DNA from 3 places in the Novipirellula rosea genome. Region 2 is predicted to be linked to each of the others. Evidence: riboswitches for the same ligand, from Rfam matches in the RefSeq annotation. Region 2 holds a riboswitch; each other region holds the start of a gene.

Region 1 (10,832 bases), 570 kb from region 2:
ACATCGATCACTCGCAGCGGCGTTCCTCGGTTCTCTTGCTGAGGCATGAACGCGATCGATTGAGCCAGCGATCGTCGCGACATCGTTTGGATATCGCGGCCGTCGACACCAACGACGCCATTCACCGGATTCAATTGGCGACTGAGCGATTGCAACAATGTCGTCTTGCCCGCTCCGTTGGCTCCCAGCAGCACCAAGATTTCGCCCGCGCAAAACTCCAACGAGATCGAATCGAGAATCAAACGATCGGCGTACGAAAAAGTCAGCCCTTGGGCGTAGAAACGCGTCATGATGCCAAGCCTCCTACTTTTGCACGCGTTTTCAGTAAAAACAGAAAGAAAGGGCAGCCGAGAATCGCGGTGACGATCCCCACCGGCAACTCGGCAGGAGCCACAATCGTGCGTGCCAATCCGTCGGCAATCAATAACAAGGTGGCTCCCACCACTGCACTCATGGGAATCAAAAAGCGATGTCGCGGACCCACTAGAGCCCGGGCAATGTGCGGAGCGATCAAGCCGATGAATCCGATGATGCCAGCGGCGGCGACGGCGGCGGCCGTTGCCAAACTGGATCCCGTGACCATCAAAATGCGAAAGCGAACTAAGTCCAAGCCTAACGATTGAGAGGCAACATCCCCGAGCGAGAACGCATCGAGTGCTCGCGACAAACTGAACAGAATGCTGAATCCCGCAAACGATGCGATGGCAGTCGCGAGCACAACGTTCCAATCATTGTCGGCCAAACTGCCCATCAACCACGCCAGGATCACGACCACCTTTTCCTCATGCAAATACATCATCAGTGAAACCAGGGCGTTGATCATGCTGCTAAGTGCCACTCCGGCCAACAGCAGCGAAAGGGAAGAACCGTCGCGACCGACCGATCCAATCGCAAAGACGACGATCACCGCGAGAATCGATCCCAACAGGGCTGCGAGTGCGGTGCCGCCGAGTCCCATAAAACTGAGCTGAAACCCCGTGACCAACGCTAACGTCACGCCCAACGCGGCGCCGCTAGAGGCACCAATCACGTACGGGTCGGCCAACGGATTGCGGAACAAGGCTTGAAAACCGACGCCCGATATCCCAAGCGATCCGCCCACAAAACAAGCGGTCACGATGCGTGGCAAGCGGAGCTCCCACAAGATCGCCTGTTCGCTCGATGTTAAACTGACGCCATCGCCGCCGATCAACCACTGCACGACGCTGGTTAGCCGAATGGGGATCGGTCCAACGACCAGACTGACCAACGCCAGCACGAACAACAGCACGCCGGACGCGACAAGGACAAAAATACAGCGGTTCAAAGATTGGATCCCTTCATCATTACCATTTGATCGGGATAAACCGCGGTGATCATTTGTTCGAGTGCATCGATCAGTCGTGGCCCGCAGCGTGAAACTTGATCGCCATCAATCAAGAAAACTTGTTGCTCGCGAATCGCAGTAATTTCGCTCCAGCCTTGGCGTGAGAGCAATTGCTGAACACTGACTTGGTCTGCGTGGGTCGAGGGCGCCAAAATCACCTCGGGATTTCGATGCACCACCACCTCACCGCTGACTTTGGGGTAGCGAACCGATGTGTCGGCAAAAATGTTTTGCATACCGCCAAGTGTCAGCAATTCGCCGATGAACGAATTCGGCCCCGCCGTCATCAGCGGATCGTCCCAAACTTCATAAAAAACGCTACGACGCTCACGCGGCGCTATCTGCTCGACCAACGAGGTCAAGTGATCGAGTCGCATCGTCATCGAATCCACTAATGCGTCGGCTTCGGATTCTCTGCCGAGAACCTTTCCTAACAAGCGAGCTTCCTGAAACAGGGCTTGAAGGTTTTCTGGACCGATCGCAATCACGGAAATGCCGAGTCGCGTCAGCGGATCGACCAGCGGTTGATGCGTGTCCCATTTGCAAAGCACGAGGTCCGGTTGCAAGCTGAGAATGGTTTCACGACTGATGCTTTCCAAAGTGCCCGCTCCCACGCGAGGCACCTCGGCGGCGGCATCGGGGTAATTGCAATGTTTTGTTGCCCCGACAACTTGGGGACCGGCACCGATGGCAAACAATAACTCCGTCGTCGATGGGGATAGCGAGACGATCCGTCGTGGTATCGCTTCGAATCGCAGTTCACGATCCAAGCGATCCACGACCACGACGCTCGCGGCCGTGGGAGGCGTGGGAGGCGTGGGCGTCTGTGGAAAGTGGTCGTGGCAACCGAGGACAGCCACCAACAAGCTGAGGACAATCATGTTCTGAGTCATAGAATCTCCTTGGTTCTTGTCGCCTGTAAATAGCTCGACGCTTGCTGCACCGTGGTCGCAATCGCGGATACCTCGACGGGCAACCCCGCCACCATCAAGTAGGTCGCGGTGGCGTGGGCTGCAAGCGTTTGGTTGGCTCGTCCTAACAAGTCTCGGAACTGTCGACCGAGCGAGTGCTCCGGCACGATCCCCATGCCAACTTCGCCGGAGACAACGATCAGATGCACGCAGTGCCGTTCTGCGAATTGAATCAGATCATCCACTTCGGTATCCAAACGACTTTCGATCGACGCGTCCGTTGCTGCGATGTCGGTATCGCGTGGGTCCCGATTTCCCTTGTTCATGGCATTGTGCAGAGGATCGTTCAGAGGATCGTGCACGGGATCGTCGCTCAGCATCACATTGCTGGTTAAAAGCGTCAGACAATCCACCAGCACCACCGCGGGCAGCGATGGCATCGCGGCCAACGTTTTGCCGATACCGCGAGTCTGTTCGAGTGTCTGCCACGTCGCAGGGCGTGACCGGCGGTGCAGCTCGATCCTCCGTGACATCTCTTGGTCGCCCACTTCGGCGGTGGCCACAAACAGCACGTCGTCATCGCCCAGCTCGAGCGCCAAGGAGTGTGCAAATTGGCTCTTGCCACTTCGCACACCGCCCAGGATCAAGGTCAGCGTCCCTTTGCGTTGGGGGTGAAGCATATTGCTCAAAACTCGACTCCGCGTTGAGGTTTCACACCGTGCCCGTACGGATGTTTGATGACTTTCATTTCGGAAACGAGGTCGGCGATCTCGATCAATTCGGGACTTGCATTGCGGCCGGTCAAAACGACATGCAACATTTGTCGTTTCTGCTTCAATTCTTCGATGACTCGCGTGATCGACACATAGTCATATTTGGTCGCGATGTTCAATTCATCGAGGATCACCATGTCGAACGATGGATCTCGCATCAATTCAACTGCTTTTTGCCAGCCTTTTTCGGCGGTTGCGATATCGCGCTCGCGGTCTTGCGTCTTCCAAGTGAACCCTTCCCCGAGTGTGTGCATTTCGACAGGGAGATCGAGTTTGGCAAAAAATGCGGCCTCGCCGGTCGGGATCGCTCCTTTGATGAACTGGACAATTCCGACCTTCATTCCTTGCCCGAGTGCCCGGATCGCCATCCCAAACGCCGCTGTCGATTTTCCTTTGCCGGCTCCGGTGTGAACGATGACCAGCCCTTTTTCGATCGTTGCTTTGGCAAGCTTCCGATCGGCAGCCTCATTGATGCGAACCATCTTCGCTTTGTGTTCTTGGTTAACGTCGCGTTCGCCGTTAACGTCGTTTGCTGAATTCATTTAGAAATCTCCTGAGGCCAAATAATCTGATCGAGTTGTTGAATGTCGACATGCGATTCAAAAGCGTCCGCAAGGCGGTCCAGCGATGTGGTTAAAACGTCGTCGGCATTGACCAAGGACGAGTCTTGTGAAAACGTTCGAAACGTTCTCAGCCATGCATGACGAAAGGCGTCGTTGTGAAACAGACCATGCAGATAACAGCCCCACACGCGACCATCGGCGGAACGGGCACCATCCGATGCGTTCGCAGGCGGCACCGATCCAGTCGACAAATTCGCTCGCTGAAGCCATGTCGATTGCGAAACCGTTTGGCCCACATGAATCTCGTAGCCGCGGACCCGTTGTCTCTGTGTACCAGGCGCGATTGCGTCGTCGGTAATTTGTGTTTCAACTTGAAAGGTTTGTTTTTCGTGCTGAAACGTCGTCTCGATCTCAAGCAACCCGAGCCCCTCGACACGGCTGCGAGCATGTTCGAGATGATGGGGGTTGTTGATTCGGCGACCGAGCATTTGATAGCCGCCGCAGATCCCAACCACCCTGGATCCCTGGTCATGGGACGCCATGATGCACCGCTCCAATCCTGTTGATCGCAGCCAATCCAAATCCGCGATCGTATTCTTGGTGCCTGGCAGAATGATCAGATCGGGGCGTCCGAACGATCCCGACGAACGAACGTAGCGGAGCGACACGCCCGGTTCATTCTCCAGCGGATCGAAGTCGTCAAAATTCGCGATGTGAGGGAATTGGATGACGACAACGTTGACCTGGTCGGCGTCGGACATTAGTGCAGGGCTGCTAGATTTCTCAGACAGCGTGGCCGCGTCTTCTTCGGGCAACCGCAGCGAATCGATCCAGGGCAAGACGCCTAAAACAGGAACCTCGCCTCGCGTTTCGAGCATCTCGACACCGCGATCAAACAGCCGTAGATCGCCACGAAACTTGTTGACAATTAGCCCCCGCACGAGTGCTCGATCTTCGGGCGTTAGCAACCATAGAGTACCCAGCAGCTGAGCAAACACACCGCCTCGCTCGATGTCGCCCACCAGCAGCACTGGTGATTGGCAATAACGAGCAACCGACATGTTGACCATTTCGACGTCGGCGAGGTTGAGTTCCGCGGGGCTGCCGGCCCCTTCGATCACGACCAATTCATATTCGTCTCGCATCCGATCCAACGCACCGGTGACCACACCCCAGTATTCGCTGCGGCGGCGGAAGTAAGCTGCCGCTGCGAGCGATCCGAGCGGTCGACCGTTGACAATCACTTGCGAATGCGAGTCGCCCTCGGGTTTCAGCAAGATCGGATTCATATCGGCGGTCGGGGGCACACCGGCGGCGATCGCTTGCAGAGCTTGGGAACGCCCAATCTCGGATCCATCCGCACAAACGGCAGCATTATTCGACATGTTTTGAGCCTTGAACGGAGCAACGCGGACACCTCGACGCGCAAAGCAACGACAAATCGCCGCAGTCAGCAAACTCTTGCCAGCCGACGAGCTCGTTCCTTGGATCATTAATGTCTTGGCGGTCATTGTCGTCTCACTTTCATTGCTGCAATTTTTCCGTGCCTTGCTTCCCGCCGAGCCCAATGAACGCTCACCACCCCAGTGGAAGTAAGGCAAAGCATGTCCGAGGATTGGCTTAGTCCAACGTCACCACTTCGTGTCCATTGCGGCTCACAAGTGCGACAAGCTGATCGATGGGCAGCGAGCTCGTCAAAAAACGGACCGAACCATCGGCGACCAAGGTTTGTGCCCCTCCGACATGAAACGAGTAGACTTCGTTATCGTTGCTGCAATTGATCGAACACGATCCAGGGCGGATCGCGGTGTTGCCATCGGGCAGTGCCCCGTCCACTGTGAAGCCTTTGTTATGACTGGCCCACACGCCGCCGGTTGGAAACGGACGCGTAACACTGGAACTGCCGCTCCACGTTTTCGGAGACGCCCCATCGCCGACGAGTCGACCGTTTTGGAAAAGCTCGGGTCGTCCCGCACACTCGACCACTAGCAGGGTGTTTGACAAACCATCGATAACATCCGAGAGCCGGACGGCGGTCGATTTTAGAATCCCACAATTTCGAGGATCATGAAGTTGCTGCGATGGGGGCAACACGGCGTTGAGCTGCGTCCCAACTCCTCCGACGTTGGCGTAATCGGTTGTTGCGCCGTCATAGAAATCACGAGCGGACAATGTGTACGAGGTCGTCGTGGCATTGGCATAATCGACCAGCACGGTCCACTCGAAACCACGACGCTCGGGAACCGACGGACAGCTCATGGCGGGCACTTTGGCATTCACCGCCTCCGCGTTTTCTGGATCGTGCCAGTGGTAATTTCCATCAAAGGATTGGAACAAGCCATCTTGTTCAATAAATGGCAGCACCGCCGTGAACCAGCTGCCGCGTTTGGTAATGAACCCTTTTCCTTGACTCGGAGAGGACGACTGCGCTGGCCAAACCCGATATGCGGACTCGTAATTGTGCAGTGCCAATCCGATCTGTTTCAGATTGTTTCCACACTGCATTCGTCTCGCCGCCTCGCGGGCGGCCTGGACCGCGGGCAATAGCAGCCCGACTAAGACGCCGATGATTGCGATCACCACCAGCAATTCGACCAACGTGAAACCTCGTGACCGACAAAAACGCTTGCTCATCTTGTTCCTCGAGTGAATGAGCGGAGGCGTAAACCTCCGGCGCAGCCCCCCCGGCAGGATTGATCGATCACGTATCACGACTCACGCGCAGACAAACGAAGACCGCATCACGACCACGCTGCGGCCGCGATACCATTCCCGAAATCATCAAGGTAGAGACGCGATAGTTCCCAATTCCCCGAGGGTACTACCACAACTAAAAATGACGTTTGGGCAGGTCTTCTGGCTCCCGGATTATTTGTCCCCCACGCCTTCCCAAGGTCGATTCGACCACAGTGGCATTGTGCGGGGTTCATTTCCGGTTACAGCGGCGGGACCGCAACGGATTTGCACCGTTTTCCCTATTCTCTGAAGCGACGACAGGTCGATTCAGCACCCAAGTCTTGACGAAGTATGCGGCTCGAAAGCATCGATGTCAACGAGAGCCCGGCCGGGCCGGGGACGCTAAGCCCTATCGCCAAAACCGCGATTTGTTGCCAAGCTATGGCTGGAATTAACGTCGCGGCTAGAAATCGTTAAATTTCTAGCAAGCTAGCGGGGGGATTGTCGGTTGCTTCGCGTGCTTTATTGCGGTTCCATTGGAATGTGGTATGCCGCATTGGCTCGTCCATCCTGTTTCACTTAACGGTTTCGCCGAAATGGATTCGACCTCAACCTTTCACGCTGCTCAATTGACGACGGAAAATGACAGCGAATCTCGCCCTAGCGAATCCAACGGCCACGCGACGTCGCGTGTCTTGGCCGACCAATTTGCCAAGTTGTATGGCCCGATCGCGTCGGACCTCGTTCGCGTCGAAAAACGGTTCCACCAAGAGCTGCAGTCGCCTTATGAATCGCTCGTTCCGGTACTCCGCCACGGCACTCAATTAGGCGGAAAACGGTTGCGGCCAGCGATGTTGCTGTTGGCGGCCTCGGCCGTCGGATCGGTTCGCGAGGACCACGTGGTGCTCGGCGTCGTGATCGAAATGGTCCATACCGCCACGCTGATCCACGATGACGTGCTTGATGATGCGGATACCCGTCGCCATGTGCCCACGGTCAATGCCAAGTGGAACAACCACACCAGCATCTTGTTGGGAGACTATCTTTTCGCCCAAAGTTTCCGTTTGGCGGCAACCTTGCCATCGACCGAAGCATGCCGCTGGATCGGTGAAGCGTCGCGTTTGGTGTGCGAAGGCGAGATGCGGCAAGTGTTGAAGCGGGATGTTTTGGACATCGACGAGACGACCTACATCGAAATGATTCAGGGTAAGACCGCTGAGCTGTGCCGAGTCGCCTGCCAATTGGGATCCCATTTCGCCGACGGCAGTCCCGAAGTCACCGCGTCGCTTGCCGAGTACGGTGATTCGCTGGGCATCGCGTTCCAAATCGCCGACGATTACCTCGATCTGTGGGGCAGCGACGAACGAGTCGGCAAAACGCTCGGGACCGATCTTCAGCAGGGCAAAATGACATTGCCGATCATTCGCCTTTTGCAAACCGCCGACGATGCGAGACGAACTCAGATCTTGCAATTATTGGCCGAACCGAGTCGTCGCCGAACCGAGACGATCATGCCTTGGCTGGACCAGAGCGATGCTTGCGATTACACCCGAGAAACCGCTTTGCAATATCAACGCAAAGCGATCGCGGCGCTCGACGTGTTGGCGGATTCAGCGGCCAAAACATCACTGAAAGCGATTGCCGAATTTGCCGTCAATCGCCGCTTCTAAGCAAGTCGTTCGATTATGACCGGGCGGCTCGCGCCGCTCCGCTCTAAAAAGTCCTGGTGGCTAGACCACTTCCCAGCGGCCGATCTGGCCATCCAAAAGGTCGACAAAGTACATCTCGCCGTCGATCCCCTGACGCATATCGACCACATACTGCGCGCCAGTGGTGAAGGCCGAAATCTCGGTCACTTTTCCATCAGCGTTCACGGACGCCCGTCGCACGATGCCTTGGCCCAAATCATTGAAGATGATGTCACCTTCATACAACAGCCCCAGGTCGCCGCCGCGAATCACATCGCCCATCACAATCGCGTTGATACCATCGCCAGCGTGATTGAGCGAAATGATTGACGGAGTTGCTTCGCCGCCGTTGGCCAAAAATTGTTGTCCCGAGGGAAGTCCGAGGTAACCGCCTGGGGTGACGATATTGTACCCCTGGCCTCCTTCGTAATAGGGCCAGCCAAAGTTGGCTCCTGGATCGCCAGTGTTGATTTCTTCCCACGTGGTCCAGCCGACATCGCCAATGAACAATCGGCCTGTGACGTCGTCCACTGCAATCCGGAATGGGTTGCGTAGTCCGAGTTGATAGACTTTCGAACGATTAGCGTCGGCGTCACCATTGAAGAAGGGATTATCTGCTAAGCCTTGGCCGGTGACTGGATCGATACGCAACACCTTTCCGGACAAGCTATCGATATCCTGGACGCGGACCGCACGAGGATCCATCTGGTTGTAACTAGCGCCGTCACCAATCGAGACAAACAGACTGCCGTCTGGAGCAAACTCGAGCGATGCAATCGAATGCGTCGTGCTGTCGCTATTGATAAAATCTTGGATGTACGAACCGTCTGGGTTTTGACCGGCGGGAGGCTCGGCCATGTTCGTGACACTATTGGTAAACGCGTTGAAGTTGCCCCAAGTACTCGCATTGCCCAACAGAATCGTTTCCGATCCCGCCACCATCGTCGTGAAATCCGTCGTCTCATCGAGCGTGATCCGCATCAATTGCCCAACGCGATTTCCAGTTCCGTCCGGTCCTGCTAGACCATTGCCGACATGATTCCACACCTCCGGAGGATCGTAGGTGTACAGCAAGTACATGTAGGGGTTGTTTTCTAAATCCGGGTGCACTGCCACATCCAACAGCCCGCGGTCGGATACGTTATTGACGATACGTGAAATGTTGATGATCGGAGCCGACGCCAACTTACCATCTCGGTACACCTTGACGATTCCCGCTTTCTCAGCAACATACAGATTACGTCCATCGGCGGACCAATCGATCGCGGTGGGTTGAATCAAACCGCTGTGAACAATCGAGGTGCGGATTTCACCTTTGGGAAGCACCGGCGGATCTGCAACAGGTGCCTGAGTGTTCATCCACCATGATCCGATCCGGTGGCGATTAGGTCGATCGTAATCGGCGGCACTAAAGCCCACATACATCTGGCTGCCGACCACTTGATCAAGTTGCACGGTCGCTTTGACGTTCGCCAACCCTGGTTTCTCGGGGGTATCGGAAATGTAGACCGCCAACACATCGCTGGTCCCGTTGTAATCAATCCACGCATAGTAGACGCCGCCGAAGTTTAGATTGATCGGCGATGGCGCTTGCGAGAGCGGTGTTTGAACGTTTCCATTTACGACGATCGCGATCTCGTCGTTGTATTTGTCGAAACCGTTTTTCCAAGTATCCAGTTCGATGGCGACGCTGTTCGCGAGTCCGCCGTAACCGAGTCCATACGACCCGAAGCCGATCGCATCCGAACCTGCAGCCGAATTTTGCATGACAAATGCAAGTCCGTCGGCGCCTCCGGCCCCCCAACCCCCATTCATTTGGAAGCTAAAGCTGGTTTGAAACGACGAACTCGAAAAGACGTCTACCGGGGCTGAAAAAAATGCGGTGCCGGTCTGAATCGGAGCGTCCGAGGTGAGTTGCAGATACCCTCCACTGACTGACGCGTTGCCATTGAGATTGATTAGATCCGCAGAGTCAAAATTGACAAACGAGGGCAATTGTTGCTCGTCATCCAGAATCGCGACCGTCGCGGTTCGCGGCACACCAAGTTCGGCGTCAACCGGATTGTCGATAGTTACGACAAACGATTCGAGCCCTTCTTCCAAATCATCATTCAGAATGGGAATGCGGATTTCGGCATAACGTTGCCCTGCTGAAAAGTTCAGCACCCCGACGGTTCGCGTGTAATCAACCCCTGCCTTGGCGGCTTGCGAACCCGTCGCGTCGAAGGTCTGGTAGTTGATCGACGCGGCCGCTGAGGCGTTGCCGGTGCGAACCACCCCAACGATCGCTTCGCCAGCCGATTCATTGACGGTCACTTGCGTGGACTGCAGCGCGAAGGTGGCAGGACCATTGTTGCTTGGATCAACAGGCTGATCCAAATTCATCGACCACGAAACAATCTGATGAGCATTGGGCAGGTTGTAGTTGCTCGCGGTGAACCCCGCATAAAATCGATTGCCCAGTACGGCAGCGAGGTCGATATTGCGAACGAGCGTGGGAGTCGTCGGTTTTTGATTTTTCTCGGACACATAAACACGCAGCGTGTTGGTGATCCCGTCGTAGTCCACCCATGCGTAGCCGATCGCACCAGAATTCAAATTGATCGGCGAAGCCGCCGAACCGATCGAGTTTTGAAAATCACCATTGAGGTTCACCGAAACTTCGTCGCCAAACGCGTCCCATGTGTTTTTCCAAGTATCAAACTCAATCGCAACACTTCGGCTAATTCCACCATAGCCGAGCCAGCCCGCGTTACCACCGAGGGCTGCGGTGGATTGCGGCGAATTCTGCAGCACAAAGGCAAAACCATCGGCACCGCCTGCCCCGGCACCGCCATTGATCGCAAAGGAAAAGT
Region 2 (10,832 bases):
GTCCGGGCTAATGTCGTCAGCTCACAAGAATAGGCAGAGATTGAGCCTTAAGCCTTAGCGAGCCGCATGCACTGCCAGCACTTTTTGGATCTGATGCAATCGGTGTTCGTAGTCGCCACGCAATTGCGTTAACCCTTGCAAGTACGCTTGCTCTTCGTAAAGTCGTGCCGCGAACTTGGGTTCCCACCGCTTTAGAATCAACGGCCCAAACAACAATGCGGCTTCGAAATCGACATCAGCGTAGGCGGGATCCTTTGGCGTCGAAGCATCGAACTCGGACACGTCCGCTCGTTGCAACGAAATGACGGCATAGGGCCAGTGCCCCCACGCGATCTGTTCTTCGTTTAAATGAAAACCGTTCCGCAATCCCCAGTCGCGAACGAGTTCATGTTGGCGATTGGGCTGCAGCACAACGTGATCAGGAACGCGATCAGGGAACGCGTCGAGGATCTTGACGATACTCTCAGCGCCCATGCCACAGATACTCAGACTGCTCAATTCGCCCGGCTGGATCACCGCCAATCCATCCCCGAATCGGACTTCGGCGCACAACCCCTTTAGTGCACAGCACGAATTGTCGTACGGCTGCGTTTTATTCTCGACCGCGATCCCTTTTGCAATCCGCTTGCTTCGCAACAGCGACACCAGCAACCCACCGTGATCTGAACCGATGTCTCCATGGACGACGGACGAATCATCGTGCGGGTTGATCAAAGCAGCGACGGTTCGCAAACGAATATCTAGTTTTGGCATAGCAACGCGGACACTCAGTCTCCGTCCAACAGATTGCCGAGCGAGCCGAGGATAGAACCTTCGCCTTTCCCGGACGGACCTGCATTGGCGACAATGCGTTCGGACAATCGTCGCATTGGCAAACTTTGCAACCAAACTCGCCCGTGCCCTCGCAGCGTGGCAAGGAACAAGCCTTCACCGCCGAGGAACATGCTTTTCAGGTTCCCGGCACGTTCAATGTTGTATTCCATGTGCGGTTCAAACGCGACCAAACATCCGGTATCTACACGCAGCGTCTCGCCGTGCAGTTCCCGTTCGATGATCGTGCCGCCGGCATGGATAAATGCCAACCCATCACCGACCAATTTTTGCATGATGAAACCTTCACCGCCAAACAAACCGGTTCCAATCTTTTTGTTAAAGGCGATGGTGACTTGGGTGCCAAACGCGGCGCATAAAAATGCATCCTTTTGACAGATCAAATCGTTGCCAGGAATGGACGCGAGATCGATAGGAATAATTTTGCCGGGATAGGGCGCCGCAAACGCAACGTGACTCTTGCCCGCACCAGTGTGGGTAAAGTGGGTCATGAACAGCGATTCGCCAGTCATGGCTCGTTTGCCCACGCTCATCATTTTGCCAAAGAAACCGGTATCCGGTGCCGAACCATCACCCATCTTGGCCTCGAACTGGATGCCTTCTTCCATGTACGTCATCGCGCCAGCTTCGGCGATCACGGTTTCACCTGGATCCAATTCGACGATCACCATTTGCATGTCGTTGCCGACGATCTCGTAGTCCACTTCATGGCTACGACGATTGCCGCCACCGCCGCCGCCACCGCCGCCGTAACCCGGTTGCGTCATGTTCCGTGGGGCTGCAGCAACCGGAAATGCACTCGCTGGCGCATCCTCGACGACATCGATCGGCTCAGCCAACGCAGGAACTTGCAGGACCGCCGCACACGAGGGGCATTTGACTCGTTTTCCGGCGTAGGTTTCAGGAATCGCCAATTGCTTTCCGCATTGGCAGTGGAGATTGAGGGTCATGAGAGTACTCTGGCAAAATCGACAAGGAATGTTTTGCGGCTTGTTTTTCGACCAACGGGCATGGTAGGAAACCATCCGGCTGCGCGGCAATCCGATAAACGAAAACAGCCTGCTATTTATAGCGTAAGAAATCATCTCAGGGGGCGCCACTCGGCAGATCACCGGGTATGATCCGAACCCAAATACTGACGTCGACACGCTCTCCCTCTCCCACCCTTCTATGGCGAAACGAAAACCTGAGATCCGGATGCGTACGTTTGGTATCTACACCCAGTGGGATGCCGACTCAAAAGAGCTTCCACGGTTCTGCAAATCAACCACCTCCGTGCGAGCCGAGGTGGGCGTCGAATTTGGCTTTGTCGTCAACATCAAAAACGCCAAGAACCAATCGCTGCGTTATTGCATCGATCATCCAGGAATCCTGGATGCCGAGGGCAAGAAAAGGCCCCCGTTTGACGGGATCGTGTACGTCAAGCAAAACGATTGGAATTTTTACCTCGGCGATACGGTCTGGGAACCGATCGAGGACAAGCTAGGGTTGTGGCAGTTGACGATCGAGATGGACGAAAAGGTTGTCGCGGAAAAAACGTTTGAACTCTACCGCGACGATGAGGGTCCCGCGGAATATACCCTCGCTCCACCAAACGAACGGCCGTAATCCAGCGGTGCCGATGCGGACATGCGAGAGAACATAGGCGGAAATTCGGTACCGGTGGCTAGCGCTGAGCCGCTAAAACTCTGGTATTGATGTCGGATATTGGGGTGAGTTTTTCTTCCAGCCTATAACGCAGTCACCTCTCCCCCAACGAAGTTGGAGAGGTGGCAGAAAAGCTGCGCAACCAAAAATCAAGACAATACCAACGTTTTAGCAGTCCAGGCTTACGCCACCGGCATGGGGCGTGTCGGCCTCCGGCCTAAGACTGCAAATTGCGCAACTTATTAATCGCACGTCCCCGCGGCGTTGCCAAGCGTCATGACGTAAGCGGGTCAATCCCAGCTGAGACTGCCGGCGGATTGGTACTCGGTCACGCGAGTTTCGAAAAAGTTTTTCTCTTTCGCCAAGTCCATCGTCTCGCTCATCCAGGGAAATGGATTGGACGATCCATACTGCATTGGCAACCCGATTCGCTCGAGTCGCCGGTCGGCAATGTATTGAACGTAGTCGCGGAACAGGTCGTGATTAAGTCCCAAAATCCCGGTCGGCAAACAATCGCGTGCATAATCGAGCTCCAATTCGACCGCTTGCTTGACGCGGTCGATCATCGCGTTTTGAAATGCTTCGGTCCACAAATGAGGATTCTCGGCCTTGATGCCGTTGATCAAATCAATCCCAAAATTCAGGTGAATCGTTTCGTCTCGCAAGATGTATTGGAACTGCTCTCCGATTCCAGTCATCAGATTGCGGCGATGAAACGACAACATCATCACAAAGCCGGTGTAAAAGAACACCCCTTCCATGATCAAATAATAGCCGATCAAGTTTTTCAGGAACGCTTGAGCTCCATCGTCCGTGGACGTGGTGAAGTGCGGATCGAGCACTTCGGCGGTCAACTCGGTTTCAAACGCATCCTTGCGAGCGATCGAGGGGACTTCGTGATACATGTTAAACACTTCGCCTTCGTCCAGCCCTAGACTATCGACGACGTACAAGAACGTGTGCGAATGCACGGCTTCTTCGAACGCTTGTCGCAACAGGTATTGACGACATTCCGCATTGGTAACGTGTTTAAAAATCGCGAGTACGAGGTTGTTGCCAACCAGGCTTTCGGCGGTCGAAAAGAATCCGAGGTTTCGCATGATCACGCGGCGTTCGGCATCACTCAATCGGTCGCTACGCCATGTTTCGATGTCCTTGGTCATCGGCACTTCGGTCGGCATCCAGTGGTTGGCGCATCCGTTTTGGTAGTGTTCCCACGCCCAATTGTATTTCAGTGGCATCAATTGGTTGACGTCCACCTGGCTGCAGTTGATCAAACGTTTTTCGTTAGCGGCAAAACGATCGGCTTGAAGTTTGGTGTTCTGGGGTGCGTTCATGGCCTACATCCTCGGGTCGGTAGGAATGGGAATGGTGGATCGAGTGCGAAGCCAAGCGGCTAAGCCAAGACGGGTGTTACAAGTGATCGGACCTTCGATCACTTCATCGTGTTTGTTAAAGTGCGTTGCTTGGAATGGCCCGTTCCGCTGCGGCAAATCGAATCCGCCTAGATCCGTCAGCGTAAAGAGGTCGCCATTGTTCTCGACCCGAACAAACGCACGTGCGATGCCCGGGGTGTGAACGACACGAAAACCACGTTCAAGCCAATTGACGTAAAACAGCATTGCGTCGAATTCGTTCGGGTCGTGACTATTGACACGCCTCGCAATCAGGATCGTCGATCGAGCAAGCCGAAGCAGCGGCGGTGGGCATTCGATCGACACGGATTTGCCCCGATTGACTCTGTGATTTCATCCACCGCGGCTGAATACCGTGCCGGTTCACATCGACCGTGGACTTTTCAACTTGGGTGGCCGCTAGCGAACGCAAGTAGTACGTCGTTTTTAACCCGCGTTGCCATGCCAGGTGGTACATCGCATCAATCGATTTCCCGCTCGGTTTGGCCAAGTACAAGTTCAGCGATTGCCCTTGGTCGATCCATTTTTGGCGTCGCGAGGCAGCTTCGATCAACCATTTCGGTTCGATCTCCATCGCAGTGGCAAACAATCGCTTGAGCGATTCGGGGATACGCTGAATGTCTGCCAAGGATCCATCGTGGTATTTTAGTGAATCGAGCATTTGTGCGTCCCACAATCCATGTTCGCTCAATACGTCGACAAGCGGTTCGTTGATCTGAGTGAACTCACCCGACAAATTGCTCTTGGCGTACAGCAATTTGTAAGTCGGTTCGATCGACTGAGTCACCCCGATGATGGTCGAGATCGTCGCGGTCGGCGCGATCGCCAAGCAGTTGCTGTTTCGCATCCCATGGGTGGCAATCGCGTCTCGCACTACTTGCCAATCCATTGTTGTCGATCGGTCAACGTCGACCGGCGTGTCGCGTTCTTGTTGCAGTAGTTCAATCGTATCGATCGGTAACAAGCCGCGATCCCATTTGGATCCGTTGTACGATTCGTAGCGGCCTCGCTCGGCCGCCAATTGGCTCGATGCCAACAGAGCATAGTAGCTGATCGCTTCCATGCTGCGATCAGCGAACTCGACCGCTTCGTCACTGGCCACGGCAATCTGCAAGCGATGCAGTGCGTCTTGGTATCCCATTAACCCCAGACCCACGGGACGATGGCGAAGATTGGCGTTGCGTGCTTCGACGGTGGGATAGAAATTGATGTCGATCACGTTGTCTAGCATCCGCATCGCGGTGGTGATCGTCGCCTTTAACAAATCGTGATCCAGGCGACCGTCGACGATATGGGCCGCCAGATTGACGCTGCCCAAATTGCAGACAGCGGTTTCGTCTTCGCTGGTGTTCAGCAAGATTTCGGTGCACAGGTTACTGCTGTGGACGACGCCCGCGTGGTCCTGCGGGCTGCGGATGTTCGACGGGTCTTTGAACGTCACCCATGGGTGGCCGGTTTCAAATGTGCGAGTGAGCAGTTTTCGCCACAGTTCGGTTGCCGAAACTTGGCGGTGTTGTTTAATTTTCCCCGCAGCGGCGAGTTGCTCGTAGCGCTCGTACCGCTCGCGGAAACGACGCCCGTAGGTGTCGTGCAAATCGCTTGCTTCGTCGGGGCTAAACAGCGTCCATGTTCCATTTTCGCGAACCCGCTGCATGAATAGATCGGGGATCCACGCGGCGGTATGCATGTCGTGCGTCCGCCGCCGATCGTCGCCGGTATTCTTTCTCAGGTCCAAGAACTCTTCGAAATCAAGATGCCACGGTTCCAGATACGCACATACGGCTCCCTTTCGTTTGCCGCCTTGGTTCACCGCCACCGCCGCGTCGTTGACGATCTTTAGAAACGGAATCACCCCTTGGCTTGTCCCGTTGGTTCCTTTGATCAATGATCCAGTGGCACGGACGCTCGTCCAATCGTTGCCTAGCCCGCCCGCCCATTTGGAAAGCATCGCGTTGTCGCCAATGCTTTTGAAAATGTGAGCCAAATCGTCTTGCACCGTGGTCAAATAGCAGCTGCTCAATTGCGGATGCTGAGTTCCCGAGTTGAACAAGGTCGGCGTCGCACTGGTGAACCGGAACGACGACAGCAGTTGATAGAACTCGATTGCACGGTCGGTTCGCTGGTCTTCATCTTCACGAAGTGCTAACCCCATCGCGACTCGCATCCAAAAGTATTGCGGGGTTTCGATGCGGCGGCCATCGACATGCAGCAGGTAGCGGTCGTAAATCGTCTGGACGCCCAAATAGCGAAACAACTTGTCTCGTTCGGGGAGCAAGGCGTCGGCGATTCTGGAAAGATCGAAACTACGCAGCTGTTCGGACAATCGACCACAGCGAATCCCTTCGATCACGTAGTGTTCAAAACGATCGCGATAAGTGTCCGCAAAGTCCTCGTCAATTTGTGTCAATCCGAGCGTTTGGCGATATACGATGGCCAGCTGCATTGCCGCAGCAAAGCGGTCGTAGTCCATGCTTCGCTCGATACGACTGCGAGCCGAAAGCACGAGGGCGCGGGCGATGTCTTCGGGGGTCATTCCGTCGAATGATCCGCGAATGACTTCGGCGACGATCTCGCTGGTCTCGATGTTCGGTAGCGTCGACTCGGGAATCGATTCGAGAAATGCTTTTAACTTGGCTTCGGAAAATGCGACATACACCCCCGGTTCAATCTGCAGTCGCAACTGCGGGACGGAACTGCTGTTGTCGATCGACAATTCGTCAAGTCCCGAGTCGACGTGACGGACCGCTCGCAGTCGTGCGTGTTCGGTTCGGTACAGGATGTAACGACGCGCGACTCGAAAATGCTCTCGCTGCATCAATCCAATTTCGACCACGTCCTGGATCTGTTCGACACTCAGGCAGCCCGACGCCGCATCCCCCGAGGCGAAGTCGTAGACTTGGTCGATGATCGCCAGCACGTCTTGCTCGATTTGTGAGGCAAGCGGTTGGCCTTCGGCGAGGTTCAATTCCGCGCGAAACGCTTTTTCGATTGCCGATTCGATGCGACCGCGATCCATGTCGACTTCGCGACCATCGCGTTTGCGGACTTTCAATACGGTGGTGGTGGGGCTTGCCTGTGCCGAAGTCGTCTTAGACATGGTCATCCTAAGTCTGCGGTGCTAGCTCGGTTCGATCTTTGGCCAGCGACGGATTGCAAATACCGTGGCGGGGTTGGCCCAATGGGTTCGCGCGTACTCTCAGCACATACTGAAAACCATTTCTGCATGGACGTTCAGTTAGCTTGGCGAAACGGCGACGGCAGTGATCGAGCAGAAGCTCTGCGAACAATGAAAAACAAATCGAGGCGATTCACAGAAAAGCAATTTGCCAGAGCAGCCAATCGGCTTTCGGCAGACGTCCCGTCGAATCACATCGCAACGATCACCCCAATCCAAGAGGGCCCAAAATCGTCTATTTCGTGGTAGGTCTTCTGACTCACTGCCGACCGAGTTCTCGCAGCCTTCTCGCCCCGATTTCCTGTCTCACAGGTTTCCCGAGCAATGGCGTGTTTTAATGAAAGAGTTTCGGTTTGGATGCTTTTGATTTACGCATCCGAGGGCAGTTCACAGCGGCTGGACCATCCCGGAATTTCACCGGAGTTCCCTGTTCACTCGCGAGTGTAGAAACACCGCAAGTCACCACGAACGCTTAAGAATCTAACAGCTGACGCGGCGACGTCAATGCTTTGCTAGCACAATGTCGTTTGTTTTCGTTTGGACGCGTTTTTCGCGAGATTCCGTGACGACGACAGTAAAGATTTCGATCCCAAGGTGCGTGGTTTCCGACTTCCCCATTCGTCATCACTCGAAGCGTTCGCGGGGGGAATCTTTATCTTGACTCGGTCCCTCGCTGACGCGTCGGGTTAGGATTTGTCGGGTTAGGATTTGCCGGGGAAAACTGCCCCGTCATGCGGCGGGGCGACGCTACCCTGTGGCAACTCGGTGCTTCGTTCGTCGCTACTTGATTTCGACGATCTCGAGATTCGTGAAGCGTCCGATCGACATGTTGGCACCTCCCACCATCAGCATCGATGTGGGATCAAGTGGCAACATGCAGTGAAAGAAACGTCCGGGATCATAGCTGCCTACGATCTCCCAATCGTCACCCTCCGCGGTCAGTCGCTGGATTGTGCCATTGACGGTGCTGACATACAGATGTCCGGCATGGGATTGAGCCCAACATCCAAAACCGGTCATCGCTTCACCGATTAGCGAAGCCCCCTTGGACCACTGGTTCGATTTCGGATCAAAAACATCGACCTCGGTGCTGGGGCCGTCTTCCTGATCCATGCCGCCCACGACATAGATCCGTCCGTCGTGTGCAGCGACTGACAACGCACGTCGCTCAAACGGTGGCGCTGCGATCGCTTTCCACTGTAGTGGTTGCTGGCTCAAGTCGGCGGTCCAAGCGGTGTTATGCCACTTGGTTTCATTTTCGCCCGACATCGCCCAACCACCGACGACATAGACTTGATCGCCGATCACCGCAGCGGCGTGCGACGATCGTGGTTCAGGAAGCGGGGTGTCGTCCTTCCACTGTTTAGACGCAATGTCATAACGGCTGACAGTTGCTTGCGATTGCAAATCGTGCGTTTCGCCTTCGGCGTTCCGTGCAGTAAAGCCGCCGATTCGCACCACCGAATTTCCGTGGCCGACCATCGCCAAGCCTTGCAGTTTCGGTCCCGAGGGCAACGAGTTCCAAGACTTTCCATTGGGCAGTTCGAGCGACCAAAATGCATTGGACTGCTCGGCGGTGGAGTAGGAGTGTGCATCCCCAATGTGACCGCCGTAGACAAACAGCGTTCCGTTTGCGACCGCACCCCCGAAACTGGTCAGCTTGAGCGGTAGATCCGGAAGTGACGAGGCTTTGACGGTTACCGACGATTCATTTGATTTCGTCATTTTCGATTCGCTGACGTGGGCCGAGTTGTTGCGGTTTGCGTCCACATCGACTTGCGGCCGAGGAAACGTGGCGGTCAGATAGTTGCTGGTCGCTTGAAAGGACTCATCTTTGAACGTACCCGAAGCATCGTCGTCCGTGAAGCCAACCATGATCGCGTTCAGGCCTGGTTCGACTTGCTTGCTTGTGAACGTCACCACTCCGTCGTCGTTCGTTTTTGCTGATCCTTCCTCATGACCTTCGTCACAAAACAGTTTGACTTCGGCGTTCGGCAGCGGTTTTTCCTGCCAAACGACCAATACGCGGATTCCCTCGTCCGTCGCCGTGATTTTGGCACGAAGCTGGTTGCCGCCTGAGTTGCCTTCCGTCGCAGGTGTCGTCCAAGTCGCTGGATTCGTGCTGGGGAAATGCTGGACGTAATATACCAATTTCGAACCGTGGTAGATGCCGTACGTTTGCGTGCCGAAGATACATCCGGTTGGCTCGACGGCCTCTGCGGCCTGCAACCCGACCAAATCGTCAGTTGAAACGGGTTGCAATTGCAGAGATTCCGATTCGTCGTCGCCGCGCGCATGCTTTAGCTCGAAGTGCGTCATCGATTCAGGCAAATGGTAAGTACGATCATTCAGCCCTTCGCCAAAGAACAAGATCGGTTTTCCTTCGTCGTCCAACGCAAGCCAAGGAAAGTGTGCGTGAACTGGGGTAGCCCCAAGCAGAGTAAGCAAGGCAAACAGGCAGGCGATGGAGGGGAGATAGTGTGATTTCATTTTGATGTTTTCAAGAGAGGATTTTGCGTCGTGTAAAAGTGGAACGGAGAAAGGCAGGCTGGAAGCCAATCCCACGGTTTTACTACAGGTCGATTCGCAGCGGACTTTTCTGCTGCGGCGTGATCTTGATTCGCTTAGTCGTGTCGGACGACGGCTTATGTGACAAGCCTTTTGAGCGTTGTACCCCAAATTCGCGTGCCGCTTGGCGTGGATTCTGCTCAGCAACCTCGATGATCGATTCGATCGATGCTTCGTCGGGGTTCACGCGGACGATGTATTCTCCAGCGTGAGGACCCGTTTGTCGAGTAAAAGCGAAACGTCCCGCTTCGATTCGCGTCGTCACGGGAGGTCCCGCTTGTGATGCTGGCATCAAAATCAACGTCGCATGCTCGATTGGTGTTCCCTCGACCTGCACGGTTCCTTGGATCGCGATTCGCTCGGAGCCCTGGTCGCTGCAACCGGTCGCGATCAACATCGCGGCCGCCACGGTACAGGCGACCCGGCGGGCAAGTGGTAGTCGCCGGCTCATTGCTCGCCTCCAGCAATCACCTCGTGACCGTTCTTGCTTGCTAACGCATTGTAGATTTCGTAATCGATCGAATCGGTGATGAATCGTGTACTGCCATCGGCATAGACGAAATGGGCCCCGCCAACGTGTTGACTTGCAAAACCGCCGATGTTGGCTGCGGTGTGGACATTTAGCGGATACAGCGTTGTCCCCAGAGCAATTTTGGGATAACCGACGACCCAGCGTGCGGTGCCCCATTTGACCGTTCCGACCATGTCGCTCGGCATCGTGCTGCCGCTCCAGACATAATCGTTGTAGTTGTAGACGGTTTCGCCCAGTGCGATGGTCGACGAGGTTCCGTCCAAGCAATCGCGGAATCGATTTGGCGGGTTTTGAAATCCGTACGAAGGCCAATGCAATCCGAACAGCCCATCACCCTTTGCCATGTAGTCATCGGTCCCTTCACACCACAGATAGCTGGCAGGGCCGCCGGTTTCGACGGGACGGCCGTTGGTTCCGATGCGAGTATCGGGGGCGTCACGATTGAGGATCATCGACGGGCACAGATAGCTGGCGATCTTTTGTGACGACACTTGTTCGTTGTAGGGATCGCTATAGCTTTTCGAGAAATCCCATTGCTGGTAGTTGTTCGATTCCTCGAGATGCGGCAGCACCGAGACAAAGGGACTGATAAAGTTGCTCTGGATGCTGCCGGCCGGGAATTGGCCAAACGTGCCATGGTAGTTGTGCGCCGCCAGCACGATCT
Region 3 (10,832 bases), on a different contig from region 2:
GTCGACCGCAAAGTAGGCAGGCGTGTTCATCCCGAACGAGCCGACGTCGGACGAGCTCAACGCAAACTCGAGCTTCACGGCGCTGCCGAGTGACGACACATCGACCACCGTCCACTCGTCAACGATGTAATCGAGCGAGTGATCGTCGAACCGAAAGTCAGCCAAATAGAACTCGACCGTTCCTACCGAATCACCGGCTTCGTCCACCCCCTCGATGGTTAACAAGAACCAATCGGGATCAGAGCCATCGGCGCCACCGAACTGTTTGGCAAACGTGTCGCCGTTGGCCATCGACAACGCGGCATAAGTCGTGTTGGTGATCGACAACTGCTGGAACCCGACACCGTTATCGCTGTCGCGAGTGATGCTAGGCAAGTCGGCGGCGTAGCCCGACGACACGGCGTACGTCCGTGAACCGTACGCGCCGCCGCCCGCAATTGCACTGTACTGATTTAAATAGCCGGGCGTCGTTGTATCGGTCGTGTTAGAGATCGCCCAACCGGACCATGAACCGTAGGTGGCGTTATAGGCGTTGTTCAGCGTCAAACCATCGCTGACGAATTGTCCGTTTCCGGATGCACCATTGTCGAAGGATTCGGGGCCGAGCCCGACGCCTAAATCTTCAAATCGAGTGGTCGCAGCGGCATCGGATTCGCTGTAGGTGCTTGCGTTTGTGGTCACCCGAATCGCGGGTTGGTCGTTGTCAATCACCTCCGCCGAACTTGGCAGTGAAAGGAACCCAACCGCCGTCGCAGTGAACTGAACCGTGGTCGTTCCATGATCGATATCATCATCGATCGCCGCGATCGCGAAGGTCGCCGAGGCGGCACCCGCTGGAATCGTGACCGTCGAAGCAACCGAAGCGATCGTTGGCGAAGAACTCGATAGCTGGATCGTCAATGCTTGGGTTGTATCCGCATTGACTCGCGTCAGCGTTCCAGAGACCGTGGTTCCTTCATCGATCGTTTCGGCGGCCACCGACACTGTCAAGGTGGGAACCTCGTCGTCGATGATCGTGATCTCGCGAACCGCTTGCAAGTCGCCTGAGGTTGCCGTGATCGATGCCGCAATATCGCCATTGCCTTGGTCGTTGTCGGTCACCCCGATTGCGAAATCGACAAACGCTTGGCCTGCGGGAATCGTCACGGTCGCCGGAATGATCAATCCGGCCGTGTCGCTCGAAAGGGATACCGTCATCGCGGCGGACAAGTCATCTTCGCCACGTGTCACTCGTCCGGTCGTCGCAGCGGCACCGGCGTTTTCGACAATCGCATGGTCCAACACATCGACTGCGATTCCTGGGGTCAAAAAGGACAGTTCGTCCATCGCGAAATAAGCGGGGGTATTCATCCCGAACGCGCCCACGTCGGACGAGGTCACCCAAAACTCGAGCGAGTTCGCATTGGACAACGAACTTAAATCGACTTCGGTCCAAGCATCCACGATGTAATCCAGCGACGAATCGTCACTGCGATAATCGGCCAGATAAAAATCGACAGTTCCAACACTCGCACCCGAGTCGTCTTTTCCTTGGATCGTCAACAGGAACCAATCAGGATCCGTCCCCGACGCACCGCCGAACTTCTTCGCAAACGAGTCGCCGTTCTGCATCGACAAGGCGGCGTACGTCGTATTGGTGATCTGGATCGACCGCAACGCCCCCGCATCCTCGGGCAACGTAACCTTCGCAACATCGTCACCGGTCGATGAGGCAAAGGAGACGCCGTAGGTGGCTGAATCATTCGCACCGCTGCCGGTGATAGCACTGAATTGGTTAGTGAACCCCGCGGTCGAAGTGTTGGTTTCGTTGGAGTACGCCCAACCCGACCAGGAACCATAATCAAGCGAGTATGCGTTATTCAGCTGAGCCTCGTCGCTCGTGAATTCCCCCTTGGTGACTTGGTCACCAAAAGGGCCCTCGCTGGTTGTGCCACCGGAAACGGGCCCGTTCCAGTGCGACTCGGGTGTCAGCGACTGACCTACATCCTCAAATCCAACCGACGAAACCACATAAGGTGCTTGGTTGATCACGCCGATGGCATCGAGATCAAACCCGGCGCTGCCAACCGTCGGATAAGGATCGTAAACGGTATCGCCACTGGAATCGGTTTGCGATCCGTCGCCAACGATATCAATCAGCCGAACATGGCTGATTGCACTGACGTCCAAATCCGCACTGACGCCCGCAAGGTCATTCAAATCGAAGGGGGTTCCAAATCCTTGCCGATACTTTCCAGCAAAACCATCGATGTTCGTTGGGTCAACGCTGCCAAAACCACCAACGGACGACGCTGTCAACGAATCGGTATCAAAACGAAAGAAGTCGGTACCGTTCGAGGAAACTTCGACGAAAGCGAGTTCGAGAAACGTGTCGGTCACACTGTTTTCGAAGACGGCAAAATCGGGTCCAAGCCCATCGCGAATCGGAATATCAAACTGCAACGTGATTTCGCCGCCACGGCCGAGCGAGACAATATCGAAACTGGTTCCCACCGCGGGCCCCAACGCCTTTTCGGGGGTCTGGAACGTCGCGCTAACTTCGGTACCGGGGGTGTATTGCTTCCAATCGGTTGCCCAGGCGATGATCGCGGGATCGTCCATCGCGATCGCCGTACTGCCGAATTGGCCCGCCGCAGGTGCGTACGGCCCGGCGGCCAGCAAACGTCGATCCTCGAGTAGTTCGGTAGTGAGTCGGCGGCGACGGCGAAGTTGGTTTGTACGTTGACGCATATTAGGTGTTTATCGTGTGGAGTTTATCCGTGTGCGGAAGCTCAATCTCGAGCGACACAGGACGTTACAAACAGTATGAAAATCAAAAATCGGAGACCACTTCGTGACCCGCACGCGTGCAAATTGCCGCTAACACAGTCAGATCCATGCTCTCGTTGAGGAAACGAACCGATCCATCGGCAAAGGCAGCATTGACACCCTGCGGATGAAAACTTCGCATGTCGTTTTCAAAACTGGGTGCCTTGTTGATCGGGAAGGCTTGATCAAACAAGTTCTTTCCGTTGATCCATTGGCCATCCGGAAAATCAGCGTCCTCGGATACCACGACCGTCGTCGACGTGCCGTCCAAGATGTCACGAAAACGCATCGCTCGGTCGTAAATCATCACGCCCGAGGGTGGATTGTTGGTGGTCAGAATTCGTTCACCGTAGATGCCGCCGTAATCGGTCACGCCGCGACCTTTTTTCAAATTGTCACTGCGAGGTGTCGAGGGACAAATGAATGTCGAAATGACCGATGCTGCGGCCGCGGCGTTTTTCGGATCGTCGTAGGGAACGTCGAAATTAATCTGCTGCCAAACGGCGGTCTGTTCGATCTGCGGCAACATCATTGCCGACCAAGCGAACTCTTTGCCGTTAAGCCACAGCGGGCGAGGCTGGATTACGCCGATGGGAAACTGGTTGAACGCGGCGTGATAGTTCTGCAGCCCCAGCCCGATCTGATGCAAACGACTGTGACACTGCATCCGACGTGCGGCCTCGCGAGCCGCCTGAACCGCCGGCAATAGCAATCCGACGAGGGTTCCGATGATCGCAATCACGACCAACAACTCGATCAGCGTGAAGCCGCGTTGCTGACCGCAGGTTCGTGATCGATGGAGGTGTGAGCGCGAAACCGACTGCGGATGACAGACTGGAAGCCTATCCCACAGCGGGTTTGTTCGTTCACAATCGAGGAACCTCATCGACGTACCGCCAACGATTTAAAGGGGAAAGACCGAGTGGATGTTGCCGGATGTCCACCGCTGGGTTCGCAAACGCGAAGGGCAGGGGAGGGTAGCCGACAGCATTCATGCCTAGGAAAATCAACAACAACGGCTCACTGCAAAACGCCTTTTGCACAGCGAGACGGTCCGATCGTGACGCTAACCTCACCCAAGAAGGTTTTTCGAGAATCGCGGCGTGGGCAGCGAGTTCCAAAGCATCCGGTGACGCGGTAGGTCTTCTGACTTAGGATGCATGCCAGCTTCTTCCGCCTTCTCATTCCCAAATTGGCCGACGCCCGATGGCGACAAACGCGATTTGAAGAACAATGGCACGAAAGAGTGAGAAGTTGGCGGTTCGCGAAAACGTCACTAGAAGCGACATTCCTCTGCGAACAACATCCGTTACAGCGGCCGGGCCGTCTCGGAATTTCACCGAAGTTCCCTGTTTCCGCAAAATCCAAGATCCGTTGACTTTGCGGCACCGCTCACCGTTAATTGACGACTCTATCGGCTTGCCAAATCATTGTCAAACGCCCAAGTTGCAAGGTCGCCCCCGTTTTACCTTGACCCACTTTTGACGGAATCATGAGGGGCGTGAGCATGAATTTTCTCAAAACACGAGGACTTCGGAATCCTGATGAACAATCGCTGCATGATCGTCATTCCCGCTCGCTTGGCTTCGACTCGGCTCCCCGAAAAACTGCTTCGCAGCGCAGGGGGCAAGTCGATACTCCGTCATACCTGGGAAGCCGCATCGAAAGCCAGCGTTGCCGACGCCGTGGTGGTTGCGGTCGACGATCCTAAACTTGCGGACGAAGTGAACTCGTTCGGCGGCCGATGCGTGATGACCCGCGTCGACTGCCCCAGTGGGACCGATCGGATTGCCGAAGTCGCCGCCCAATTCCCTGATTTTGATGTGTTCATCAACGTCCAAGGGGACGAGCCTGAAATTGACCCCGCGACGGTGGACCTTGTCGGGACAGTGCTGATCAACGATGACCAGGCCGATATCGCCACGATCGGAACCCCCATCCGAAGCGAGTCACTGCTGCACGACCCGGCCTGCGTCAAAATTGTCGTCGCGGCGAGTGGGTGTGAAACGGGGGGTGGGTGCGAAACGGGGCAGAGCAGGGCAGGGCAGGCCAGCGGATCGCCCGCCCACCCACAATTCGCTGGTAACGCGATTTATTTCAGCCGCGAGGCGGTGCCACATTGTCGCGGCGGAATTACCCCCAAAACGCTGGCGATGGAACCGCCGCTGTTTTGGCACCACGTCGGCTTGTACGCTTATCGCCGCGATTTTCTAGAGTGGTTTTCCAAGCAACCGCCCAGCCCGCTGGAGCAATCCGAGCGTCTCGAGCAACTGCGAGCGATCGAAGCGGGCAAGCGAATCGTCGTCGCACGCGTCCAATCGGCCGCACCGGGCATCGATACCGAAGCCGATTTCCAAGCGTTTGCCGAGCGGATTCGCTAAAAGCAATTACGCAGCTTTGCGACGACTTCCGTCTTTTTCCCATTTGGGTATGATTTCGTTCCATGACGAAACACATTTTTGTAACCGGTGGCGTTGTTAGTTCGCTTGGCAAAGGCTTAACCAGCGCCTCGATGGGGATGCTGCTCGAGCAGCGAGGGTTGCGGGTCCGCATGCAAAAGCTGGATCCCTACATCAACGTCGACCCAGGGACGATGAGTCCCTACCAGCATGGCGAGGTCTACGTCCTGGATGACGGTAGCGAAACCGACCTCGACCTGGGGCATTACGAGCGGTTCACCTCGGGCCGACTCTCCCGCGACTGCAACTACACGACGGGCCAGATCTATCTGTCGGTCATCGAAAAAGAACGCAAAGGCCAATTCTTAGGCAAAACCGTTCAGGTCATCCCGCACATCACCAACGAGATCAAGTCGGTGATCAAGCGGATGGGTGGCGACGACGTCGACGTGGTGATCACCGAAATCGGTGGCACCGTTGGGGATATCGAAAGTCTGCCATTCCTCGAAGCGATCCGTCAATTTTCGCTCGACGTGGGACGCGAAAACTGCCTGTACATGCACCTGACGTTGGTGCCGTACCTAAAGGCCGCCGACGAACTGAAAACGAAACCGACCCAGCACTCGGTTGGCCAATTGCGTGAAATTGGGATCCAGCCAGACGTGCTCGTTTGCCGCTGTGAACATTCGATCAGTCGCGATGATCGCGAAAAAATCGCGTTGTTCTGCAACGTCCCGGTCGAAGCCGTGATCGAAGAAAAAGACAAAGATTTTTCGATCTACGAGGTTCCACTGTCGCTGGTCGACAACAAACTCGATGAATTGGTCGTCAAGAAACTCGGACTGCCGGCATCGACTCTCGACATCTCGCCTTGGACCGACCTGCTACACCGACTTCGCAACCCTCATCACGAAGTCTCGATCGCCGTGGTCGGCAAATACGCCGAGCACAAAGATGCCTACAAATCGATCTATGAAGCGATCGATCACGCGGGCATCCACAACCACGCACAGATCCGCGTGGGACGAATCCAAAGTGCCGACATTGAACGCGAGGGCGCCGAGCGACTACTAAGCGGCTATCACGGCATCCTGGTTCCCGGCGGATTCGGCGAACGCGGTGTCGAAGGCAAAGTCCAAGCGATCCAATTTGCTCGCCAGCGCGGCATTCCATTCTTGGGCATCTGTCTTGGCATGCAGTGCGCCGTAATCGAATACGGCCGCAACGTGGTCGGACTCGAAGCCGCGCACTCCAGCGAATTCGACAAAGACACACCGTACCCCGTAATCTGCTTGCTCGACGAACAGCAAAACGTCACACAAATGGGCGGCACGATGCGACTGGGCAGCCAACCCACCAAATTGGACCGGCACAGCATCTCGGGCAAAGCCTATGAAAGCGACCAAGTCGACGAACGCCATCGCCACCGCTACGAATTCAACAACCAATATCGCCAGCAGTTTGAAGCCAGCGGAATGCGTTTTGCGGGAACAAGCCCCGATGGCGGATTGGTCGAAGTCGTCGAACTGCCTGATCACCCATGGTTTGTGGCCGTTCAGTACCACCCTGAATTCAAGAGCAAACCACTGAAGGCACATCCGTTGTTCGCAGGATTCGTCCAAGCCGCAGTCGACCGACGTCTGCAGCGTGAAAACAAAGAAGCGCCCAGCGTCAGCCAACGATAGAAACAACTGGAATCAACGTCCCGACACGTCACCGATTTCAAAGGTATTGCCATGAGCGACCCCAACGACGAAAACCAATCCGAAGAACCCAAAATCATTGTCGACAGCGACTGGAAAGAGCAGGTCGCTAAAGAAAAAGAGGCCGCCAGTGCGAAAGCGGCGGCCGAGTCCGACAGCGACAACAGCGAACCGTCAAAGCAGAACACCGACGACAAACCGGTGACGGCCGAGAAAACCGCACCTCCCGCCGACGCCCCCGCAATCAATGAAGCGGAACAGGGGGGTGAAAACGCGGCGATGCAAGCACCGCCTCCGGCGTCGTTCGAAGTGCTGATCTCGATGCTGTTCACTCAAGCAATGGCGACGCTGGGCCAGATCCCTGACCCCGCCAGCGGCGAAGCCAAGGTCAACAAACCGTTTGCCAAACATTACATCGATACGATCGACATGCTTGGCGAAAAGACCAAAGGCAATCTCAGCGACGACGAATCCAAAATGCTCTCCGAAGCCCTTCACGCATTGCGGATGATGTACGTCAACACCAAAGCGTCGTCGTAATCGGACTCGCCCCCAGACGCCTCGTGAAAACCATCCGTCTGCTTTAAGTAACGCTCGCGGCGCCAGCCCATTGCCATCAACTTTAGTAGCGGCGCGGGGCCCGCCCGGTTGCGGCGAGCAAAACGTTCGATATTTACCGGGCGAGTCCCTGCGCCGCTCCGCTACAAAACATCACGCGTTTGGCGTCAACGTGGATGACGGCTTAACTTTCGCTGCATCACCATTTAATCACGCAATAAAAAAAGCGGGTCGACTCATCGGAGCCGCCCCGCTTCTTGCTTGAACGAAAAACCAGCACGGCTACTCGAGCGTTTGTGTTTCCTTGCCCATCGCCGTGCCTAGCGCTCCCCACAAACCATAGGGACTCGCCATTCCGGGAACGGTGATCCCTACCGTCTGATTCCCGGCTTCAATCGAATCGGTGATGAACTTCACCGCGCCGTCTCCCATCAACACATGGGCTCCGCCTTGGTGCCGGCTGGACACCGTATAGGTTCCTTCGCGGCCATCGCTATTCCAAGACATACAACTTTCTTTGTTCGGAGGCCGAATGGTGTTGATCGCGGTATACATCGGCAACCCGCACATCCAGCGATGCCCCTTTCTCCATTCATCAGCCTTGCTGTACTGAAGCTCTGCCGACGCGACATAGAACTGAGGACGAGCCGGATCAATCGCATTGGTCGTACACTTCGGGTGCGTCGGATTGAAATGGTTATCACCGTTGTCGATATAGACCGGCTGAGCGATGATCTCGCGGCGACCTGCATCACACACAATCTCGCCACCCATGATCGTGTTGGACAATCCGTCGAGCGTGTCGCGGAAACCGGTCACGCGGCGCGTCTTGAACATCCCTCGCAAATGCATGTCAGCAGCCGCGTTGACCGAGGTATTGGCATCATCCACACCGCCACGATCGGTCCACGGGATACCGTCGCCGATACAGCAGGCGTAGTTGTTGCTGCCAAACTGACCTGGCGCCGAAACATAGGGATCACTCGGGCAACGATAGGTCCCGATGGTGGTTCGCCATGGGTCATAACCTGTATTCCATGTCTCCGGCCCCATCGCGGGCCAATTCCCGTTTACCGTTGACGGGTTGCTGATCTGTTCCCACATCGATTGCTGCTCGACAAAGGGCAAGATCCCCACCAAGAAGCTAAGAAAATTGACATTCGAGCGTGTCCCCGGCGGCGTTGTCCCTCCAGCCTGCTTGGGCAATTGGTTGTACGCAGCATGGTAATTGTGCAGCCCTAGACCGATCTGCTTGACGTTGTTACTGCACTGCATGCGGCGAGCCGCCTCGCGAGCCGCCTGCACCGCAGGCAATAAGAGCCCAACCAAAACGCCGATAATGGCGATCACGACCAGCAATTCAACCAAGGTAAATCCTTGGCGTTTGACGCACATTCTCATAAGAACCCTCAATAAAAAAGTGAAAGGCAGAAGCACTCCACAAATCCACCTGAAAACCTGCGACTGGACAAGGAGCCACCAGAATAACACATCTTGTCACCCCCAAAACACCGCATCACGCCAGCTTCGACACACACCAACGCGTGAAATACGCCACAGAACACGAACAACACGGGTTCCAAACAGGAAAACGCTTAAAGGATACCGAATTCGCGATCAAAAACAAATGAGTTTTCACGCATAACCTCTGATACATTTTACCACCCAAAATCCTTCGCCCAAGCAGGATGAGGGGCAGAGAGGCACAACGCAGGGCTGACTTAGATTCGCCAAACTCCCTTTCGCGTCGCAGCATGCAGGAGACGAAAGAAACTCACTAAGCAGTGACAATCAAAAGCCAAAGAGAGAAACCATTTACTGATGCCGCCGATCCAGTCCTCGAACTGAACCCGAAAGTCAGATCTCGAACGCCAGATATCAAGCGCCAAGGCGAATCGCAATCACTCACACTGAAACCAGCGGATCGATTGACCATGGCGACAAAAACGTCCGCATGCGATGCGAACATGCACACGCCTTATCGACGATCCTGCGCAGAGGGAGCGGCATAGTGCTCAGCCTGAGCCTTGAGTTCTTCGGGGGTCGGCGGCGGTGGAGGAGCGGTCGTCATATTCGGTGTCTCCTGGTTACACCCGACCACACACATTGAAAATAACATCACACCTACGGGCAACAAAAACGCTCTTTTTTTCATCGATTCCTACACCAGAAAAGGGACATAAGGGCATAATGAGAGAGATCACGACAAACTTCATTGAAATTGTTTGCGCACAAAACTCCCACAGCAATGAGTGTCTGCGCAAAACAGATGAGATATTTTACCACACGAACCCGTTTCCCCCTCTTTCGTAATAGCGGTTGCCCTTCTTCTCGCTCGCCGTTTTAGGAAACCGAATTCATGGCCCGCAACGAACGCAAACCGAGGATTGCGGCCCTTGCCCAACGACAGCCTGCTGCGCCCCAAGCCAACCGCAAAGAAACCGTTGCAATCGGATTAAAACCCACGTCAAAACACAACCGGCTGAAGATCGCTGCACTTCTCGCAATCTTCGTCGTGGTCATCGTTGCCGCCATGCTCGTTCGCCAGTACCAGCTATTCCAGTTTCATACGATGGCACAATCGGCTCGCGCGGTCCAAGACTGGGATCGAGTCGCCACGGTGACCCATCTTTGGCTCGACCGAGACCCCGACTCGCCCGCCGCTAACCTGTTCGCGGCGGAAGCGGCCCAGCACCGCGGCTCATTCGAGCAAGCCGCCGAACTTTACTCTCGCATTACGGCTACTGACCCCGCCGCAGCACACGCCAAGACGCAGCAAGCGCTGCTATACCTGGGCCCACTGAACCGACCCGCGCTCGGGGAAGCGGCGCTCGAGCAAGCGATTCGCATCAATCCGCAATCCATCGAAGCGCAGCGCGAACTGCTTCGCCACTACGGGATCACCGCCCAGCGAGCCAAAGCCTTCGCGCAAGCACGCGAAGCGGTCAAAAACGGAAGCGATTCGCCCGCGACTTACATCTACTTGATCAGCTTTGATTCGATCGTGTTCAGCAATGGAAAAGACACCAATGCGCGGTGGCTGCAAAGCGGCACCAACAACGAACGATTCGAAGTCGCGATGCTAATCAACGCTGCTCGCGCCGCCGGGCTCGGCGAATCTTCGGACGCCCTCGTCGACACGAGCCAGCGGCGAGCAGAACTAGCACAACAAGAATCCACACTCCTCACTGCACTCGAGAAATACCCCGAGAACCTCGAACTGCTTGCGATATTACTTAACACCTACTCGGATCGCGGAGACGTCGAACGTGTCACCCAGCTGCTTTCGCAAGTCCCGGCAACCGCCGCAAATGACGCACGCTTCTTTCGCTACAAGGGCTGGTTACACTGGATGCGAGATGAA

The links. A riboswitch is a leader RNA that binds a small molecule or an ion and turns the genes downstream of it on or off. The one in region 2 is predicted to bind cobalamin.
Region 1: linked by a shared signal. The riboswitch ahead of ABD971_RS33250 (DUF1559 family PulG-like putative transporter) and the one ahead of ABD971_RS35125 (ribonucleoside-diphosphate reductase subunit alpha) in region 2 are both predicted to bind cobalamin.
Region 3: linked by a shared signal. The riboswitch ahead of ABD971_RS31610 (DUF1559 family PulG-like putative transporter) and the one ahead of ABD971_RS35125 (ribonucleoside-diphosphate reductase subunit alpha) in region 2 are both predicted to bind cobalamin.

The regions. Positions count from the first base shown of each region.
Region 1 covers NZ_BAABGA010000120.1:244,736-255,567, reverse strand. The annotation lists gene ABD971_RS33280 (ABC transporter ATP-binding protein) at 1-290, opposite strand, end outside; gene ABD971_RS33275 (FecCD family ABC transporter permease) at 287-1,306, opposite strand; gene ABD971_RS33270 (ABC transporter substrate-binding protein) at 1,303-2,259, opposite strand; gene cobU (bifunctional adenosylcobinamide kinase/adenosylcobinamide-phosphate guanylyltransferase) at 2,256-2,957, opposite strand; gene cobO (cob(I)yrinic acid a,c-diamide adenosyltransferase) at 2,963-3,592, opposite strand; gene ABD971_RS33255 (cobyric acid synthase) at 3,589-5,124, opposite strand; gene ABD971_RS33250 (DUF1559 family PulG-like putative transporter) at 5,234-6,247, opposite strand; cobalamin riboswitch at 6,443-6,642, opposite strand; gene ABD971_RS33245 (polyprenyl synthetase family protein) at 6,838-7,959, shown strand; gene ABD971_RS33240 (Calx-beta domain-containing protein) at 8,020-10,832, opposite strand, start outside.
Region 2 covers NZ_BAABGA010000120.1:811,571-822,402, forward strand. The annotation lists gene ABD971_RS35100 (tRNA (adenine(22)-N(1))-methyltransferase) at 55-753, opposite strand; gene ABD971_RS35105 (TIGR00266 family protein) at 768-1,781, opposite strand; gene ABD971_RS35110 (DUF3859 domain-containing protein) at 2,002-2,439, shown strand; gene ABD971_RS35115 (ribonucleotide-diphosphate reductase subunit beta) at 2,769-3,815, opposite strand; gene ABD971_RS35120 (hypothetical protein) at 3,819-4,100, opposite strand; gene ABD971_RS35125 (ribonucleoside-diphosphate reductase subunit alpha) at 4,126-6,990, opposite strand; cobalamin riboswitch at 7,296-7,550, opposite strand; gene ABD971_RS35130 (Kelch repeat-containing protein) at 7,849-9,558, opposite strand; gene ABD971_RS35135 (hypothetical protein) at 9,641-10,087, opposite strand; gene ABD971_RS35140 (DUF1559 family PulG-like putative transporter) at 10,084-10,832, opposite strand, start outside.
Region 3 covers NZ_BAABGA010000109.1:32,990-43,821, reverse strand. The annotation lists gene ABD971_RS31615 (DUF4465 domain-containing protein) at 1-2,730, opposite strand, end outside; gene ABD971_RS31610 (DUF1559 family PulG-like putative transporter) at 2,813-3,694, opposite strand; cobalamin riboswitch at 3,928-4,215, opposite strand; gene ABD971_RS31605 (3-deoxy-manno-octulosonate cytidylyltransferase) at 4,353-5,189, shown strand; gene pyrG (CTP synthase) at 5,252-6,892, shown strand; gene ABD971_RS31595 (DUF1844 domain-containing protein) at 6,944-7,450, shown strand; gene ABD971_RS31590 (DUF1559 family PulG-like putative transporter) at 7,751-8,869, opposite strand; gene ABD971_RS31585 (tetratricopeptide repeat protein) at 9,828-10,832, shown strand, end outside.